DNA from 4 places in the Streptomyces sp. NPDC002156 genome. Region 1 is predicted to be linked to each of the others. Evidence: riboswitches for the same ligand, from Rfam matches in the RefSeq annotation. Region 1 holds a riboswitch; each other region holds the start of a gene.

The links. Region 1 has a riboswitch for cyclic di-AMP ahead of ACWCRB_RS06930 (M23 family metallopeptidase). Riboswitches for the same ligand answer to the same signal wherever they lie in the genome.
Region 2: it holds a riboswitch for cyclic di-AMP, as region 1 does, so the genes downstream of both, ACWCRB_RS42545 (M23 family metallopeptidase) here and ACWCRB_RS06930 (M23 family metallopeptidase) in region 1, are expected to answer to the same signal.
Region 3: it holds a riboswitch for cyclic di-AMP, as region 1 does, so the genes downstream of both, ACWCRB_RS38700 (transglycosylase family protein) here and ACWCRB_RS06930 (M23 family metallopeptidase) in region 1, are expected to answer to the same signal.
Region 4: it holds a riboswitch for cyclic di-AMP, as region 1 does, so the genes downstream of both, ACWCRB_RS45615 (C40 family peptidase) here and ACWCRB_RS06930 (M23 family metallopeptidase) in region 1, are expected to answer to the same signal.

The regions. Positions count from the first base shown of each region.
Region 1 is NZ_JBSFDA010000009.1:114,498-119,045, reverse strand. It holds gene ACWCRB_RS06935 (GntR family transcriptional regulator) at 30-725, opposite strand; gene ACWCRB_RS06930 (M23 family metallopeptidase) at 914-1,708, opposite strand; cyclic di-AMP (ydaO/yuaA leader) riboswitch at 1,722-1,889, opposite strand; gene ACWCRB_RS06925 (M16 family metallopeptidase) at 2,105-3,493, opposite strand; gene ACWCRB_RS06920 (M16 family metallopeptidase) at 3,490-4,548, opposite strand, start outside.
Region 2 is NZ_JBSFDA010000189.1:6,014-10,561, reverse strand. It holds gene ACWCRB_RS42550 (aldo/keto reductase) at 632-1,597, opposite strand; gene ACWCRB_RS42545 (M23 family metallopeptidase) at 1,713-2,783, opposite strand; cyclic di-AMP (ydaO/yuaA leader) riboswitch at 2,795-2,952, opposite strand; gene ACWCRB_RS42540 (PP2C family protein-serine/threonine phosphatase) at 3,212-4,330, opposite strand; tRNA gene ACWCRB_RS42535 (tRNA-Met) at 4,521-4,548, opposite strand, start outside.
Region 3 is NZ_JBSFDA010000150.1:1,970-6,517, forward strand. It holds gene eno (phosphopyruvate hydratase) at 1-585, opposite strand, end outside; gene ACWCRB_RS38700 (transglycosylase family protein) at 918-1,613, opposite strand; cyclic di-AMP (ydaO/yuaA leader) riboswitch at 1,617-1,788, opposite strand; gene ACWCRB_RS38705 (transglycosylase family protein) at 1,987-2,814, opposite strand; gene ACWCRB_RS38710 (cytochrome P450 family protein) at 2,988-4,295, opposite strand; gene ACWCRB_RS38715 (hypothetical protein) at 4,292-4,548, opposite strand, start outside.
Region 4 is NZ_JBSFDA010000235.1:7,367-11,914, forward strand. It holds gene ACWCRB_RS45600 (ATP-binding protein) at 155-616, shown strand; gene ACWCRB_RS45605 (LysR family transcriptional regulator) at 645-1,571, opposite strand; gene ACWCRB_RS45610 (LysE family translocator) at 1,681-2,301, shown strand; gene ACWCRB_RS45615 (C40 family peptidase) at 2,371-2,844, opposite strand; cyclic di-AMP (ydaO/yuaA leader) riboswitch at 2,848-3,027, opposite strand; gene ACWCRB_RS45620 (hypothetical protein) at 3,410-3,718, opposite strand; gene ACWCRB_RS45625 (ATP-dependent Clp protease proteolytic subunit) at 3,726-4,370, opposite strand.

The DNA.
Region 1 (4,548 bases):
TTCCACCCTCTTTGTATACGGCGCCCGTGTTAATGACGCAGGCCCGTCATGTTTACGGGATGTTGCGAAGTCCTCACACGTTCCGGACGGTCTCCGCCGCCCGGAAAGCGCAGCCGGTGCGCGCCGGTCGCCCGCTCGGTGTGCAGCGCCGTGACGGCTCGCGCCCGCTCACTGTCGCCGCGTGCCACGGCGTCCACGATCGCCCCGTGCTCGGTCCAGGACTCGACGGGGTTGGCCGGGGCCTCCACCGCGTACATCCAGGCGATCTTGTGCCGGAGCTGGGTGAGCGTCGAGGTCAGGGCATGGCTTCCGGAGGCCTGGGCGAGCGTCTCGTGGAACCAGCCACCCAGGGAGCGCAGGTCCTCGCTGTTGCCCCTCCTGGCCCGCTCCTGCCCCAGCCTGACCAGGCCGCGCAGCACTTTCAGATGGGCCTCGGTGCGTCGCTGGGCGGCCCGGGAGGCACCCAGCGGCTCCAGGAGCATGCGCATCTCCAGCAGGTCGGAGGCCTCCTGCTCGGTCGGTTCCGCGACGCACGCGCCCGCGTGCCGCCGGGTCACCACGAAGCCCTCGGCCTCCAGGGTGCGCAGGGCCTCGCGGACGGGGACGCGCGAGACGCCGTACCGGCGCGCGAGCAGTTCCTCGGTGAGCCGGCTGCCGCGCTCGTAGACACCGGCGACGATGTCGTCCCGGATCGCCGTGCATACCGAGTGCGCCGGAATACGCATGTCCGACCTCCGCTTTAATCCCCGTGAAACGTCGACGATTGACGTGTGTTCAGTGACTCTATTGCAGAGAACCGGAATTTCCGACGGCGGGCCGGAATCCAGGGATATTTTTTGGACACAGGGCCGCCGGAAACGCCGAAAGCCCCGGCTCGGGGAGCCGGGGCGACGACAAGAGATGCGCGTGGCTGTCAGACGTTCACACCGTGCGAGCGGAGGTAGGCGACGGGGTCCATGTCCGAGCCGTACTCCGCGGTCGTGCGGGCCTCGAAGTGGAGGTGCGCACCGGTGACGTTGCCGGTGGCCCCGGAGAGACCTATCTGCTGGCCCGGGGTGACCGTCTGACCGACGGACACGTTGATGGACGACAGATGACCGTACTGAGTGTACGTACCATCAATCATCTTGATCACGATGTTGTTGCCGTAGGCGCCGCCCCAGCCCGCCTCGACGACGGTGCCGGAGCCCACCGAGTGGACGGTGGTGCCGGACGATGCGTGGAAGTCGATGCCGGTGTGGCTGCCGGAGGACCAGACGGCGCCGCCCGCCTTGTAGCCGGTCGAGATGTACGAGCCGGAGATCGGGGCGACGAAGGTGTTGAGGCGCTTGCGCTCGGCCTCGCGGGCGGCGCGGGCCTCCGTCTCGCGTGCCTCCTTGGCCCGCTCCTCCGCCTCCTTCTTCGCGGCGGCCAGGGCGCGTTTCTCGGCTGCGACGGCCCGCTTCTCGGCGGCGGCCTTCTCTGCGGCCTGCTCCTGGGCCGCGGCCTGCGCGTCGATCTGGTCGGCGAGCGTCTCGCCGATGGAGATCACCGGGGTGAGGCCGGTCTGCTCGACGGCGGACTCCCCGGCGAGCGCCGGGGCGGCGAGGGTGCCGACGACGCCGGTGGTGGCGAGGGCCGCGACTCCGGCCGCGCGGACGGTCGTACGGGTGACGAGACTGGGGCGGCTGGGACGACGGTGCTTCCCGGTGGCGCGGGTGAACGCCATGTAGTGGCTGGTCCTTTCCTTCCTTCTCGCCTACCGGGTTAGCTGACGGGTTCGGAGCAGGAAGGTCTCCTACGGACCCCCTCGCTGGGCGCGCGGGCGTCCGATTCACCCCAGGGACTGCACAGTGTGGGTCCCCGGCTCCCCTGGCTCGCGCCATGTGGGGACTCGGCGATGACTGTCCGGGTGCCGCGGCTGCGGCGTAGTGCGTGACGGACAGCCGGACCGACGCTAAGCCGCGTAACTTTCAATCAACAAACCGATCACGGGTTTTGTAGCGCATGCCACAGGTCAGACGGTCAACCTCTCCATCAATACGGGCAACTTGCCCATCAATATGGACAAGAGGGGCCCGGTGACGCTTCCGTCACCGGGCCCCTGTCGTGCATCACGGTGCCGCTACTCGGCGGGTACGACGCTCACTTCGCCGATGCCGAGGGCCCTGACGGGCTCCTCGATCGTCGCCGCGTCACCGACGAGGACCGTCACCAGCCGGTCCACCGGGAAGGCGTTCACGGCCGCCGCGGTGGCCTCCACGGTGCCGGTGGCGGCGAGCTGCCGGTACAGCGTGGCCTGGTAGTCGTCGGGCAGGTGCTGCTCGACCTGGTCGGCCAGCGTGCTCGCCACGGCCGCCGCCGTCTCGTACTTGAGCGGGGCGACACCCACCAGGTTCTGCACCGCGACATCGCGCTCGGCGTCGGTGAGCCCCTCGGCCGCGAGTGTGCGCAGCACCTTCCAGAGGTCCTCCAGGGCGGGACCGGTGTTCGGTGTGTCGACGGAGCCGCTGATGGCGAGCAGCGCGGCGCCCGTGCCGTCCGGGGCCGAGCGCAGGACCTGGCCGAACGCCCGCACACCGTAGGTGTAGCCCTTCTCCTCGCGCAGGACGCGGTCCAGGCGGGAGGTGAGGGTGCCGCCGAGGCAGTACGTGCCGAGGACCTGGGCGGCCCAGACACGGTCGTGCCGGTCGGCGCCGATGCGGCCGATGAGCAGCTGGGTCTGTACGGCGCCCGGGCGGTCCACGATGACGACGCGGCCGGTGTCGTCGGCGGTCACCGGCGGCACGGGCCGCGGCTGGGCCGTCGAGCCGGTCCAGGCCCCCAGGGTCTCGCCGAGCAGCGCGTCCAGGTCGACGCCGGTGAGGTCGCCGACGACCACGGCGGTGGCCGTGGCGGGGCGGACGTGCCTCTCGTAGAAGGCGCGTACGGCCGCGGAGTCGATCTTCGCGACCGTCTCCTCGGTGCCCTGGCGCGGCCGGGACATGCGCGAGGTCTCCGGGAACAGCTCCTTGTAGAGCTGCTTGGCGGAGCGGCGGGCCGGGTTGGCCGTCTCGTGCGGGATCTCGTCGAGCCGGTTGCGCACCAGCCGCTCGATCTCGCTGTCCGCGAACGCGGGTGCCCTGAGGGCGTCGGCCAGCAGGCCGAGCGCCTTGGGGAGCCGCGACACGGGGACTTCGAGGCTGAGGCGGACGCAGGGGTGGTCGGCGTGCGCGTCGAGGGTGGCGCCGCAGCGCTCCAGTTCGGCGGCGAACTCCTCGGCGGAGTGCTTGTCGGTGCCTTCGGAGAAGGCCCGGGCCATGATCGTGGCCACGCCGTCGAGACCGGCCGGCTCGGCCTCCAGAGGAGCGTCGACGAGCACCTCGACGGCGACGATCTGCTGGCCGGGGCGGTGGCAGCGCAGAACGGTCAGGCCGTTGTCGAGCGTGCCGCGTCCGGGGGCCGGGAAGGCCCAGGGCCTGGCTTCGCCCGCCTGGGGCTGGGGGTGGAACTTCATCGTGGTGAGCTCGGTCACTTGGCCGCCTCCTCGTCCTTGTCGCCGGCTTCGACCGTGGCCTCGGCCTCGGGGTCCTCGGGGGGATCCGCGTCCTCGGCGGTCTCTCCGGCGACCGGCTCGTAGACGAGCACCGCGCGGTTGTCGGGGCGCAGCCGGTCCTTGGCGGCCTGCTGGACCTCCTCGGCGGTCACCTCCAGTACGCGCTGGACGGCGGTCAGCGCGAGCTGCGGGTCGCCGAACAGCACGGCGAAGCGGCACAGTTCGTCGGCGCGGCCCGCGACCGTGCCGAGGCGGTCCAGCCACTCGCGCTCCAACTGGGCCTGGGCGCGCTCCATTTCCTCGGCCGTGGGGCCCTCGGCGGCGAACCGCGCGAGCTCCTCGTCGACGGCGGCCTCGATGACCGGCACCTCGACGTCCGCGGAGGTCTTCACGTCCAGCCAGCCCAGGGAGGGCGCTCCGGCCAGCCGCAGCAGGCCGAAGCCGGCCGCCACCGCCGTACGGTCCCGCCGTACGAGCCGGTTGTAGAGGCGGGAGGACTCGCCGCCGCCGAGGACGGTGAGCGCCAGGTCGGCCGCGTCGCACGCGCGCGTGCCGTCCTCCGGGAGGCGGTAGGCGGCCATCAACGCGCGCGCGGGGACCTCTTCGACGACGACCTCGCGCAGCTGCTCGCCGATGACGTCGGGGAGGGCGCCGGAGCGCGGCGCGGGCTTGCCGTCGTGCCCGGCGATGGAGCCGAAGTACTTCTCGACCCAGGCGAGCGTCTCCTCGGGGTCGATGTCCCCGACGACCGACAGGACGGCGTTGTTGGGCGCGTAGTACGTGCGGAAGAAGGCGCGGGCGTCCTCCAGGGTCGCCGCGTCCAGGTCCGCCATCGAGCCGATCGGCGTGTGGTGGTAGGGGTGGCCCTCCGGGTAGGCGAGGGCGGTCAGCTTCTCGAACGCCGTCCCGTAGGGGACGTTGTCGTAGCGCTGCCGGCGTTCGTTCTTGACGACGTCCCGCTGGTTCTCCATGGACTCGTCGTCGAGGGCCGCGAGCAGCGAGCCCATGCGGTCGGCCTCCAGCCAGAGGGCGAG
Region 2 (4,548 bases), on a different contig from region 1:
ACACCGACACCGTCCCCACCGTGCGGCCGGCCGCAGGCACCACACCCCCGACCGACGGACGGGGGGCCGACGCGATCCGAGCGACAGACCACGCTCCGCCGCAGAGCGCGCACCCCGAAGCTCTCCCCTACCGTGCCCTCAGCCGCACACAGCCGCCGAATACACAGCACCCCAAGCCGCCCCACCCCACACGACGGGCCCCGCCCCGCCACAGGCCGAAGCCACCCCGACACCCTCCCCCACCGCGCAGCCAGCCGCACACAGCCGCCGGGTACGCCGCACCCCCAGGCCGGCGCGATCCCCGCGGCGGGCCCCCGCCATCAAGACCCGCCCCACCACAGGCCGGAACCACCCGACGCCCCCCCACGCCGCACCCAGCCGCACACAACAGCCGGGTACGCCGCACCCCCAGGCCGACGCGACCCACGGGACGGGCCCCCACCGTCAAGACCCGCCCCACCACAGGCCGGAACCACCCCGACGCCCACCCCCGCCACTCAGCCAGCCCCGCGCCCCCACCCGCAGACGAGGGCCCCCAAGCCGCCGCGCCCCATACGACAGACCCCAACCGTCGGGCGTCACGCGTCAGCCGCCAGCCGTCAGCCGCCACGCGTCAGCCGTCACACGCCGCTCAAGCCGAAACCGGAGCCGAAGCCGCCGTGAGGCGCGCAACCTCCGGCTCCGTCAGTTCCAGTTCCGCCAGCGCGACCAGTGGCGGGAGTTGCTCCACCGTGCGGGCCGAGGCGATCGGGGCCGTGACCGTCGGCTGGGCGGTGAGCCAGGCCAGGGCGACCGTGGCGACGGCCACCCCGCGGGCCTCGGCGACCTCGTCCAGGGCGGCCAGGATCCTGCGGCCGCGTTCCGTCTCCCCGTGCTTGCCGGCGCCGGCCGCCGCACGCGCGCCGTCGACCGTCGCACCGGGCCGGTACTTGCCCGTGAGGAAGCCGGAGGCCAGCGCGAAGTACGGGACGGCGGCGAGGCCCGTACGGGAGGCGATGTCCTGTCGCGCGCCCTCGTACGTGTCGCGGGAGACCAGGTTGTAGTGGGGCTGGATGGCCACGTACTTGGCCAGGCCCTCGCGGTCGGAGAAGTCCAGGGAGTCCTGGAGCCGCTCCGGCGAGATGTTGGAGACGGCGATGTGCCGCACCTTGCCCGCGGTCACGAGTTCGTCGAGGGCTCCGATGATCTCCTCGACAGGCACCTCGGGCCGGTCGAAGTGCGTGAAGTAGAGGTCGATGTGGTCGGTGTCGAGACGGCGGAGCGAGGCGTCGGCGGCGGCCTTGATGTTGGCGCCCGACAGGCCGGCGTAATCCGGGTGCTGGCTGACCTTCGTCGCGACGACGATGTCGGCGCGGTTGCCGCGCGACTTCAGCCACTTGCCGATGATGGTCTCGGACTCGCCGCCCTGGTTGCCGTCGATCCAGGCCGAGTAGGAGTCGGCGGTGTCGAGGAAGTTGCCGCCTGCGGCGGCGTAGGCGTCGAGCACCTCGAAGGACGCCTTCTCGTCGGCGGTCCAGCCGAAGACGTTGCCGCCGAGGGCGAGCGGGAAGACCTCTAGGTCCGATGATCCGAGCTTGCGAAGAGCCGTAGCAGTCATGCTCAACGTCAACGCCCGCCCCGGACGCACTGATTCCGGCAGTTCACGAACATCGCGTGAACGCCGGAATCAGTCGGAATCAGCCAGAGTCAGTCGGAATCTAGCAACGTACGGCTTACGGGTTGAGGCCCATGCTCCGCAGCCACGCCATCGGGTCGATCCCCGCGGTGTCCGAGCTGCTGGTGTGGACCTCCATGTGGAGGTGTGCCCCGGTGACGTTGCCGGTGGCGCCGACGCGGCCGATCACGTCACCCGTGTTGACCTTCTGGCCGACGCTGACGTTGATCGAGGACTGATGGGCGTACCAGATCTCGGTGCCGTCCTCGAGGGTGAGGATCGTGCGGTAGCCGTACGAGCCGCTCCAGCCAGCCTCGGTGATCGTGCCGGTGTGGACCGCCTTGAGCGGGGTACCGGTGGGAGCAGCGAAGTCGAGGCCCGTGTGGTAGCCGGAGGACCACAGCGCACCGGACTGACCGAAGGTCGAGGTGATCGTGTACGAGGAGGTGGGCAGCGTGTACTGCTTGGCCAGCTCGGCGAGCCGCGCGGCCTCCAGCTTGGCTGCGGCTTCCTCGGCGGCCTTCTTCTTCGCGGCGGCGGCCTTCGCGGCGGCCTCGCGCTTCACCTGGGCGGCCTCGGCGGCGGCCTTCTTCGCGGCGGCGTCCTGGGCGGCCTGCTGGACCTTGGCCTCGGCCTGGTCCTTCTGCTGCTCGGCCTGGAGGATGATGCGGGCGCGCAGGGCCTCACCCGCGTCGCTGGTGCCCTGCTCGGTCTCCTCGGAGGTGACCCCGACGCTGCTGAGCGCGTTGGGGGAGCCCTGGGGCTCGGCGTCCGCGTCGTCGTCGCCCGCGAAGGGCGAGCCGACGGAGGGCAGGTCGGGCATGGAGATGGAAACCGGCGGCTTGCCGGTCTGCGCGGTGGCCATACCGGCCCCGCCGACAGCGGCTATGACGCCGACGCCGAGAACGGTGGAGCTGCGGGCGAGTCCTCCGCCGCCGCGCTGCTTGCCGACGCGGTGCCGGCCGCGAACCGGACGAGTGGTGTCCGCGCTGGGATTCCACTCCTCCCAGGGGCCCTCGTCGGTGCGACGGCTGCCGAAGCCGAAGGTCGGGATCTTCCCGTCCTCGGTCTCGCTGCTGCGCTGACTCGGTACGAACGGGGCCTCTGGGGCGGCCGAGTTTGACGCCACGTGGGCGTGCTCCTTTCCTTCCTTCTCGCCTACCGGGTTAGCTGACGGGTTCGGAGCAGGAAGGTCTCCTACGCGCGTATACCTGCCGTGTCGCCACGGCGGTGGACGAGCGATTCACCCCAAGTTGGTGGTTCCCCGGTTCCCTCGCGGGATTCGGCGCGTGCGCACGGAGCCGACTCTTGTGACGGCTGGGACGACCGCGCTGCGTTATCGAACGTTAATAGACCAGGGCCCCGTATTCCAAGCCGTTCCCGTTGATCGTTAACGCTTTTCCCGAGGACGTTCCGGGTCACCACCGGTGAAAATCGGGCGAGTTGACCGTGTCCTAAGTGACTGCTGAGTTTTGACTGTGTGTCAGATGTTATGCGGAGCGGGACCGTTCACTCACCCTTGGTGACAACTGATGAGAACTCGCGAACTTGAGCACCTCAAGAGCTGATGGGACGGCGTACGGCGAGCAGCGCCATGTCGTCCGTCGTACCGCCGCCCGAGTGCCGGCGCACCTCGTCGGCGAGCGCGGCGAGGAGGGTGGCCGGAGCGTGGAAGACCCGGCCCGCGAGCCGGTCGGCCGGGTCGAAGAAGACGCCGTGCCCGTCACGGGCCTCGGACAGCCCGTCGGTGTGCAGGAGCAGGATCGCGCCGCCGGGAAAGGGCGTCGTCTCGGCGCGGTCGGGCCCGCCGCCGAGGTCGCCCATGCCGAGCGGCAGCGCGGGTTCGGCCGGGGTGAGGACGCGCAGGGTGCCGTCGGTGTCGAGGAGCAGGGGCGGGGGGTGACCGCGGTTGACGACGCGTACGGTCCCGTCGCCGTGCGGGAGTTCGGCGAGTACGGCGGTGGCGAAGCCCTCACTGGCCTCCAGACCGCCCCGCCGGGCACCCTCACGGGCGAGGGCCCGCTCCAGCCGCTGGGCGACCGCCTCCAGGGTCGCCTCCTGCTCGGCGGCCTCCCGGAACGCCCCGATGACGACGGCGACGGCCGCCACGGCCCCCATCCCCTTGCCCCGCACGTCCCCGAGGACGAGCCGCAGGCCGTACGGGGTGTCCTGCACGGCGTACAGGTCGCCGCCGATGAAGGCACCCTCCTGGGCGGCCTCGTACCGGGCGGCGATCTCGAAACCGCCGATGCGCGCGTCCGGTTCGGGCAGTACGGCGCGTTGCGCGGCCTCGGCGATCTCGTGGGCCGTGGCGAGGCGGCGGTCGCCCCTGCGTACGACCCGGTTGATGACGACGGCCAGGACGGCGACCGTGGCCACGGTGATCGTCTCGGTGATCGTGTCGGCGTCCAGGGAGAACCCGAAGCGGAGGTGGACCAGGAACTCGGCGAGGAGCGCGGCGGCGCCGGTGACCGTCGTGGTGCGCAGCGAGGAGAGCGGGGCCGCGATGAGGGGGGCGGCCGTGAAGAAGGGGACCGCGGTGAAGGCGCGCGGGGTGGCGACGTCGTAGATGATCCCGGCGACGATCAGGATCGCGGGCAGGACGCGGACGAGGGTCCGCACCCGGGAGACCACCACCGCCTCGTCCGGCGATCCCGGCTCTCCCGACCGCGCCACTCGTCTCGTCTCCCGCTTCCCGCCGATCACCCGTCCCGTCGGTCCAGGTTTTCGGGAGCGGCCGAGGAGAGCGAGCGGGGTGGACCGACCGGGCTAAGAAGAAGAGTGGGGCGGACGAAGAAAGAGGACGGCCCCGGAAACGACTCAGGGCCGGAAACCAATTTCTTGGTTTCCGGCCCTGGGCCTTCAGTAGCGGGGACAGGATTTGAACCTGCGAC
Region 3 (4,548 bases), on a different contig from region 1:
GGTCTTCAGCACCTTCTTGAGGGTGTGGTAGATCTCCGCACCCCAGCGCAGCGCCTCGGAGAAGGACTCCGCGCCGATCGGGGCGATCATGAACTCCTGGATGTCCACGTTGGAGTCCGCGTGGGAGCCACCGTTGAGGATGTTCATCATCGGAACGGGCAGCAGGTGCGCGTTCGGGCCGCCCAGGTAGCGGAAGAGGGGGAGGTCGCTGGCCTCGGAGGCGGCGTGGGCGACGGCGAGGGAGACGCCGAGGATGGCGTTGGCGCCGAGCGAGCCCTTGTTGTCGGTGGCGTCCAGGTCGAACATCGCCTGGTCGATCAGCCGCTGCTCGGTGGCGTCGTAGCCGACGAGCTCCGGGCCGATCTGCTCGATGACGGCGAGGACGGCCTTCTCGACACCCTTGCCGAGGTAGCGGTTGGGGTCACCGTCGCGCAGCTCGATGGCCTCGAAGGCTCCGGTGGAGGCGCCGGACGGGACGGCGGCACGACCGGTGCTGCCGTCATCGAGGCCGACCTCGACCTCGACGGTGGGGTTGCCTCGCGAGTCGAGGATTTCCCGGGCTACGACGACGTCGATGGACGGCACGAGCATCTCCTTCTGGGATGTGACGCGGGTACGCGGGGCTTTTTCGCGGCCCTGCGGGATGAGCCTAACCGGCCGAGGCCGATCGGCCAGCCGTCCGACCACCCCATGGACGGAACATGGACCGAACCGAGGGTAAACATTGTTCCTCAGGGAAACAAAAAGCCCCGCTCCGGTGCGTACGGGGGAACACGCACCGGAGCGGGGAGCCCCGTGGGGGACGGGGGTGACCCTCACGAGGCCTTCACTATGGAGGGCACGGATGTGAGGGCGCTGTGGTTCACCTTCGAGCCGACTGTTATTTGGGGGATGTGCCGGCGGGCAGGTGACCGGGGTCAGCTGAGGTGCAGCTGCTGGCCCGGGTAGATGAAGTCGGCGTCGTCGATGATGTCCTTGTTCAGCTGGAAGAGCTTCGTCCAGCCGCCCTTGACGTCGTGCGCCTCGGCGATCTCGCTCAGGGTGTCACCCGTGACGACCTTGTACTCGCCGTCGCCCTTCTCGACCTTCTTGCCGGTCGGGGTGGTGACGGTCTTCTTCGCGGCGGGCCGCTCCTGCGAACGGGAGGCCGACTGCTCGTCGGTGGAGCGGGTGGTGGTCTCGCTCGTACCGGTGCTGGTGCTCGTGCCGCTGTCCGAGCTGCTGCTGCCGCCGTCATAGGCGGCGCTCGACAGGCCCGTGCCGCAGACCGGCCAGGCACCCTTGCCCTGGCCCGCGAGGACCTTCTCGGCGATGGTTATCTGCTGGGACTTGGAGGCCTGGTCGGCGGTGGAGGCGTACGCCGAGCCGCCGTACGCGGCCCAGGTCGAGGCGGAGAACTGCAGACCGCCGTAGTAGCCGTTGCCGGTGTTGATGGACCAGTTGCCGCCGGACTCGCACTGGGCGACCGTGTCCCACTCGGCGGAGGTGGCGGCGGAGGCGGAGCCGGCCGCCAGCAGCGGAGCGGCGACCGCGGCACCGGTCACACCGGCGATGGCGACGACGCGGGTGGCCTTGGACGGACGACGGTGCTTGCCCTTACCGGAAAACAGCATGCGTGATCCCCTCACCGACGCCTGCGAGGTGAGCTGTCGGGTTCGGGCCGGTTGAGTTGCCCGGCCGTACGTCCGAGTCACTGGACGCACGACTTAACCCCAAGCCGCTCCGGCCAACTGCCCGGTGCGGCACTTACCTTGGGTCCCCCGCTCCTGCCTACGGCGCTTGAAAGCGACGACTGTTCCCGTTCGGCCGTTGGCAGGATTCGGCGTTGCGACCGGCGGGGCCCACTGTGGCGGGCGTTGACGACCGTAAACAGGTGATCCTCCGAAATACAAAGACGATCAGGGCTTCTGAGACCTATCTCTCACTGCATTTATAACGGACATTCAGCACGAAGCAGGACGTGAACTCCGGCTGCTTTTGCCCCGGTTAGGCACCGACTTCGAGGGTCTGACCGGGGAGGATGTGATTCGGGTCAGCACCGAGGAGGTCCTGGTTCTCGGCGTACAGCTCGGACCATCCGCCCTCGACGCCAAGGGAGTCGGCGATGCCACAGAGGGTGTCGCCGGGACGGACCGCGTACGAGCCCTCCGCGCTCTGCCCGGAGTTATCCTGTTCCTCATCCTTTGTCGCACCAGTGGATGAGTTGTCAGTTTCTTGTGGGGTTTCCTTGCTCGATGACGAGGGGGCCGAGGAGGAAGGGGTCGACTCGGCCGAGTCGGTCGTCGCCTTGACGGAGGGCGAGGACTCGGCGGACTCGACCGAGGGCGAGGCGGAGGGCGTGGGCGACGCCGAGGTCGAAGTCGACTTCGGCGTCGAGGACGAGGACGATGCGTCGCCCTCCTCCCCGGCCACGCCCGTGTCGACGTCGGCCGCACTAGTGTCCTTGCCGAGCCCGGACAGCAGCGCGCAGGCCTCCCAGGCCCCGGCGCCCTGGTCGGCGAGCACGCTCTCGGCGACGGCGATCTGCTGCGAACGGCTGGCCTGGTCGGCGCTCGGGGCGTACGCGAGACCGCCGTACGCCTCCCAGTCCGCCTGGGTCAGCTGGAGCCCGCCGTAGAACCCGTTGCCGGTGTTGGCACTCCAGGCGCCGCCGCTCTCGCACTCCGCGACCCTGTCCCACGTGGTGCCGCTGGCCGCACTCGCGCCGCTCGCGGCGAGCAGCGGGATGGCGAGGGCGGAGCCGGTCACGCCGGCCGCGACAAGCAGAGCCGGGGCCTGACGGGGGCGACGGTGACGTCCGTTCCCGGAGAGCATGCGGGTGCCTTTCACGAGACAGCGGGGGTCGGTGCGACGGATGCCGACGAACGCCGCCAGTGCGTCGCACTAGTGCTCGAACGTATCGACAGACGATCACTTGTCACAAGTTAATGCCGCGCAGATCACGTGAAGATCACATTGTTGAGGGAGTGTCACCTTCCCGTGATCTTCTACGGCACCACTGGTGGCGTATGCCCCGATTCGCGAACCGGCGCGAACTCGACGGGCAGGGTGCGCAGTCCACGCATGATGAGCCCGCCCCGCCATCGCAACTCGCTCGGCTCCACGGCAAGTTGGAGATCGGGGAGACGCGTGAGGAGGGTGGCCAGCGCACTCCGCCCCTCCAGGCGGGCGAGCGGGGCGCCGAGGCAGTAGTGGATGCCGTGGCCGTATCCGAGGTGTTGATTGTCCCGGTGGCCAAGATCAAGGACGTCAGGATCGGCGAACCGCGCCGGGTCCCGGTCGGCGGCGGCGAGTACGACAAGGACGGGATCGCCGACCGCGATGTCCTGCCCACCGATGCTGAGCGACTGCGTGGCGAACCGCCAGGTGGCCAGCTCGACGGGGCCGTCGTAGCGGAGGAGTTCCTCGATGCCGGTTTCGAGGAGGGCGGATTCCTTGAGGGCAAGGGAGGCCTGGAGGCGCGCACGCTGCTCAGGGTGAGTAAGCAGGGCATACAGCCCATTCCCTACCAAGTTGACTGTGGTCTCAAAACCGGCGAACAGCAGGATGAAGGCCATGGCTGCGGCCTCGTTCTCGGTGAGGTGCTCGCCCTCGTCGGAGGCGCGGATGAGCCCGGAGATCAGATCCTCACCGGCTTCGGGTACGTCGGTCAGCGCCTCGCGCTTGCGGTGGATCAGCTCGGCGAGATAGCCCCGCATCTTCTTCACGGACCGGGCGACCCCGCCCCGGGGCCCGCCCCCGTGCCGGATCATCATCCCGGCCCAGTCCCGGAAGTCGTCCTGGTCCTCGCGGGGTACGCCCAGCAGGTCGCAGATCGCGTAGATGGGCAGCGGGAAGGCGAACTCGTGGATGAGATCGGCGGAGCCGCGTGCCGCGAACCGGTCGATGAGGTCGTCGGTGAGTTCCTGCACCCGGGGCGCGAACTCGGCGACGCGGCGAGGCGTGAACGCCTTGGCGACGAGCCGACGGAGTCGTGTGTGATCCGGCGGATCGATGTTGAGCAGATGGGTCATGAGGTTGGCGCCGCGCTCACCGGGGATACCGGTCTTGCCCTTGGCCTGCGTGGGCTCGTCGTGATGGGCGGGGTTCTTGGAGAGCCGGGGGTCGGCGAGGGCCTGCTTGGCATCGCCGTAACGGGTGACCAGCCAGGCTTCGACCCCGCTGGGGAGCTTCGTCCGGTGCACGGGCGCGTGCTCACGGAGCCAGGCGTAGGCGGGGTAGGGATCCGTCGCGAACTCCCAGGTGAAGAGTTCGGGGGCGGGGGTCGGGGGTGTGGCGGGGGGCTGGTTGGTCACTGGGTGACGGTATCGGGAGGGTCTAGGGGCCTACCGCTGGCCCAGCGGATGGTGCGCAGCCACGCCCTGCCGGGCATGTCGAGAAGCCAGTCCTCTCCCACAGGAGCCCCGTCCTTCTCCCCGGTCACGTCGCGGTCCGACGTCTCAGGGATATAACCGGCCAGCCGGAGCACCCGGTTCACCATCACCGGATCCGTCAATCCCCCTGCTTCGAACCACTGCTCCGACCGGTCCGCAAGCAACCTCCCCAGCA
Region 4 (4,548 bases), on a different contig from region 1:
CGCTTCGAGCGACAGATATATGCATATCTTGGTGGATCGCACCCCGTGACCGGCGCGGGAATGGCAGTCTGGCGCGAAGCACCAGTCCGGGACCGTACTCGAACCAGCCGCTCCGTGTCGGGCTCCGGTTCCGTGGGAAAGGGACGACGCCGCCATGGCAGACCACCTGGAAGCATCCGTCACTCTGCCGAGCGATCCCGCCTCGGTCTCCGCCGCCCGCGCATATGTGGCCAACGTCCTGGCGGAATGGGGTCTGTCAGGTGAGAGTGAAACCGCCGACACCATCCGTCTGATCGTCTCGGAACTCGCCACCAACGCCGTACAGCACACCTTCGGGTTGTCACCCACCTTCACGGTGGACGTCGCCCTCGACCGTGACGAACATCTGCGCATCGGGGTGACCGACAGTCACCCGCGCTTCCCCAAGCGACTGCCGGCCGCGGTGCAGCAGGACAACGGCCGCGGAATGGTCATCATCCGTTGGCTGACCGCCGAGTCGGGCGGCAGACTCCGCGTCCGCCCCACCCGCGAGGGCGGCAAGACGGTGTCGATCGAACTCCCGTGGACGGCCCCGGCCAGGCCCCCGGTCACGGCGGCGGGCCAGCAGGAGCCGTAAGGACAAGTCGACAGGTATCGGTTCGTTCCTAGGCTCCGGTCCCGCCGGCGTGCGCCCGGCCGAAGGCGCCTCGTAGCAGGGCGCGGAAGGCGTCGGCGGCCGGGGCTGTCTCGTCGGTGCGGCGGACGACCGAGATCGTGCGGCGCAGGTCGCCGGGTTCCAGGAGCCGGGTTCCGACCGGGGTGACCGCCGTCCGCGCGACCATCTCCGGTACGACCGCCACCCCGAGGCCCGCGCTGACCAGTGCGCACACCAGGGCGTACCCCGGTGTCGCCACCAGCACCGACGGGGTCGCGCCGGCCCGGGCGAGGGCGGCCTCGACGCCCTGGCGGGGCGGATGGTCCGGCGCCATGCTGACCAGCGGCTGGCCCGCCAGCTCGGCCAGCGGAAGCCTCGACGCCTCCCCGGCCAGCACATGGCCGGGTGCGGTCACCAGGACCAGCTCCTCGACGAGGACCGGCTCGGCGGTGACCGATCCGGGCAGGGGCGCGGGCAGGGCCGGTTCGTAGGTGTGCGTGAGCGCGAGATCGACCTCCCCGGCGGCTACGGCGGCCACCCCGGACGGCGGTTCGTAGTCCGCGACCGACAGCCGTACGTCCGGATGGGCCCGGCGGAACGCGCTCAGGACCGGCGGCAGCAGCTGGATCCCGGCTGTCTGGAAGGTGCCGAGGCGGAGCGTGCCGCCCGACAGCCCGGTGAGTTGTGACAGTTCGTGCCGGGCGCGTTCCAGCTCGTCCAGTACCCGACGGGCCCGTGCCACCAGCAGCTCGCCCGCCGGTGTGAGCCTGGCTCCCCGGTGATGCCGTACGAGCAGTGCGGTGCCCGTCTCCCGTTCCAGCTTGGCGAGTTGCTGCGAGAGCGCGGGCGGGGTGTAGCCGAGGCGCTCGGCGGCGCGGGTGATGGACCCGGCCTCGGCGACCGCCACGAGCGCTGCGAGACGTGTGGGATCGTACATCCTGCGGCTCCAGGGACGGAGGCGGTGGCCAAGGCTTAACAACTGCTTAAGGCAGACCCAGGATATTCGACATACCTGCTGAAGGCCGGGCCGGGGCACGCTGGACGCCATGGACGCACAGCTCATCGCCTTCACCGGGGTCGCCGCGGGCATGGTCGCCATGCCGGGCGCAGATTTCACCGTCGTCGTGCGCAACGCCCTCGTCTCCCGGCGGGCCGGGGTCGCGTGCGCGCTGGGGATCACCGGCGGGCTGCTCCTGCACACCGCGCTGGCCGTGGCCGGTGTCGCCGCCGTGCTCACAGCGGTGCCCGCGCTCTTCCGCGCGCTGCAACTGCTGGGCGGGGCCTATGTGTTGTATCTCGGCGCGCGAACCCTGTGGTCGCTGCGCGGGCGCCGGGCCGAGGTGGCCGACGAGGTGCGGGCCGCCGTACGACCGTTGCGTCAGGGCTTTGTCACCAACGCGCTCAATCCCAAGGCGCCCATCACGTTCATGAGTCTGCTGCCGCAGTTCGTGCCGGCGGGCGCTCCCGCCCTGCCCAGGACGCTGCTGCTCGCGCTGATCGTCGTGGCGCTGGCCCTGGTGTGGTTCCCGGCGGTGGCACTTCTGGTGGACCGGCTCGGGCGGTGGCTGCGCCGGCCGCGTGCCGCCCGGGCCGTCGAGGCGGTCACCGGCACCGCGCTGACGGTCCTCGGGGCGCTGCTCCTGCTGGAGCCGCTGCTCTCGCTGTGACGGGCTGACGGGCTACGGGTCCCGGGGCGGGACGGCGGCTCCGGAAACCGCCGTACCGCCCCGGGGAGGTCAGCTGACCCGGCCGTACCAGACGCTCTTCGTCCAGATCTTCTGGAGCTTCACGACGTCCCCGGTCTTCGGGGAGTGCCAGATCTTTCCCTTCCCGGCGTAGATGCCCACGTGGTAGACGTTCGAGCCCGAGTGGAAGAAGACCAGGTCTCCGCCGCGGCGGTTCTTGGCGGAGATGTGCTTGGTCTTGTTGTACTGGGCCGCCGCCGTACGAGGCAGCTTCTTGCCCGCCTTCTTGTACGAGTAGAGCGTGAGCCCGGAGCAGTCGAACCTGCTCGGTCCCGCGGCACCGTACTTGTACGGGGAGCCCTTCTTGGAGGCCGCGATCTGAAGTGCCTTCGTCGACGGCGCGATTGCCGCGGCTTCTGTCGCGACTCCCGGTATCACCAGGGTGCCGCCGACGGCGGCGAGGGTGAGGGCCGAGGCCGTACCGGCTCGGGACATCATCGACGGAACACGATTGAGCGCAGACATGCGCAACCCTTCGTCAGCCGCCTGTGAAGGATGACCTGTCGGATTCGGGCTGGCGAAGTTGCCCGGCCGCTGACGCGGCTTCACCCCAAGGGCTGCTCGGCCCGGTCATGGCGTGACCGTCCCGGCGACCCGTCGTGCCTGGGTCCTCCACTCCTGCCGATGCACATCTGTCGACCGGTCATCCGGGCGGCGGCAGGACTCGGCGTCCACCCGGATCGCCCCGCCGTTGTGGCGGGGGCTTGTCGTCAGGAAGGGATCTTGGCTCATGGAAGTAGGAAAATCCCAATGGAATCAGGGCTTTGTGGCGTTACTCACCCGTGACCCATTCGGGTGGACACCCGTACCCTCGGGCCGATTTGGCGAGGGTCGCGCACCCCCGGACCAGCGCGGAAACATCGCGGTTCCGGCTGTGAACTACGCGCGTTTCGCAAGCCGAACGGGCCGACCGGGGGACATGTCACTACGCCGAACGGGGGATGTCATCCAGTCACTCCCCGGCTCGTTCCGGACAGTCCGTCGCCGGGACGGACGGGCCCGCCCGATACGGGTCCGCCGGCCGGGTGGGTCAACTGGCGGGCTCACGCGGAACGGTGACACGCGCCGTTCGGCGCTCCCCGTCGAGAACGCGCAGCGCACGCGCCAGCGTATGCGCATGCACCTCCGCTTCGCCACGCTGATGCATCAACTCCAGCGCGTCCCGCAGCGCCACCGCCTTGGCGACCAGAGCCTGCGCGGCCCGCAGTCCGCGGTACGTGTCCCCGTGATAGGCCGGGTTGATACGGCCGAGCAGATCGGCCACTTCGAGGTAACGGTCGATCAACTCGCCCTCCGCGCGCGTCAGGGCGGGCAGCGGAGGCAGTTCGGGCGGAAGCATCGGTGGCTCACCTCGTGCCGGGGGCGGGGTCCGAGGACCTGCGGCTGGGCACGACGCGGTCCACCAGCCCGTACTCCAGGGCGGCCTGCGCGTCGAGGATCTTGTCCCGCTCGATGTCCGCGGCGACCTGCTCCGGGCTCTGTCCGGTGTGCCGTACGAGCAGTTCCTCCAGCAGGGTACGGATCCGGCCCATCTCCTGTGCCTGAATGGCGAGATCGCTCACCTGTCCCTGGATCGGCCCGGACAGCGAGGGCTGGTGGATCAGCACCCGGGCCCCCGGCAGCGCGCTGCGCTTGCCCGGCGTCCCCGCGGCCAGCAGCACGGCCGCCGCGGAGGCCGCCTGCCCCAGACAGATGGTCTCGATGTCGCAGGTGACGAACTGCATCGTGTCGTAGATCGCCGTCATCGCGCTGAACGAGCCGCCGGGGGAGTTGATGTACAGCGAGATGTCCCGGTCGGGCGCCAGATATTCGAGATGCATGAACTGCGCCATCACGTCATTGGCCGAGGTGTCGTCGACGGGCGTCCCGAGAAAGACGATCCGCTCCTCCAGCAGCTTCGAGTACGGATCCATCGTCCGGCTCCCGGCACTGGTGCGTTCGGTGAACTCGGGCAGGACATAGCGGGCTGACGGTTCGTCGGTGTCGTGCATGCGCGCGGCCTCCTCGATAGCTTCCGTAAAAAATGTACAGGACGTACAGAGCTAGGGCGAGGGAGTACGGGCTTTGCGGTGGGCCTTGGACGCCGGGGTCCGGCAGCGCCCCATAGGGGCGCGGGGAACTGCGCGCCCAGCCACGGCGGCGCCGCAGTGAACCGACAACCCTTCGCCG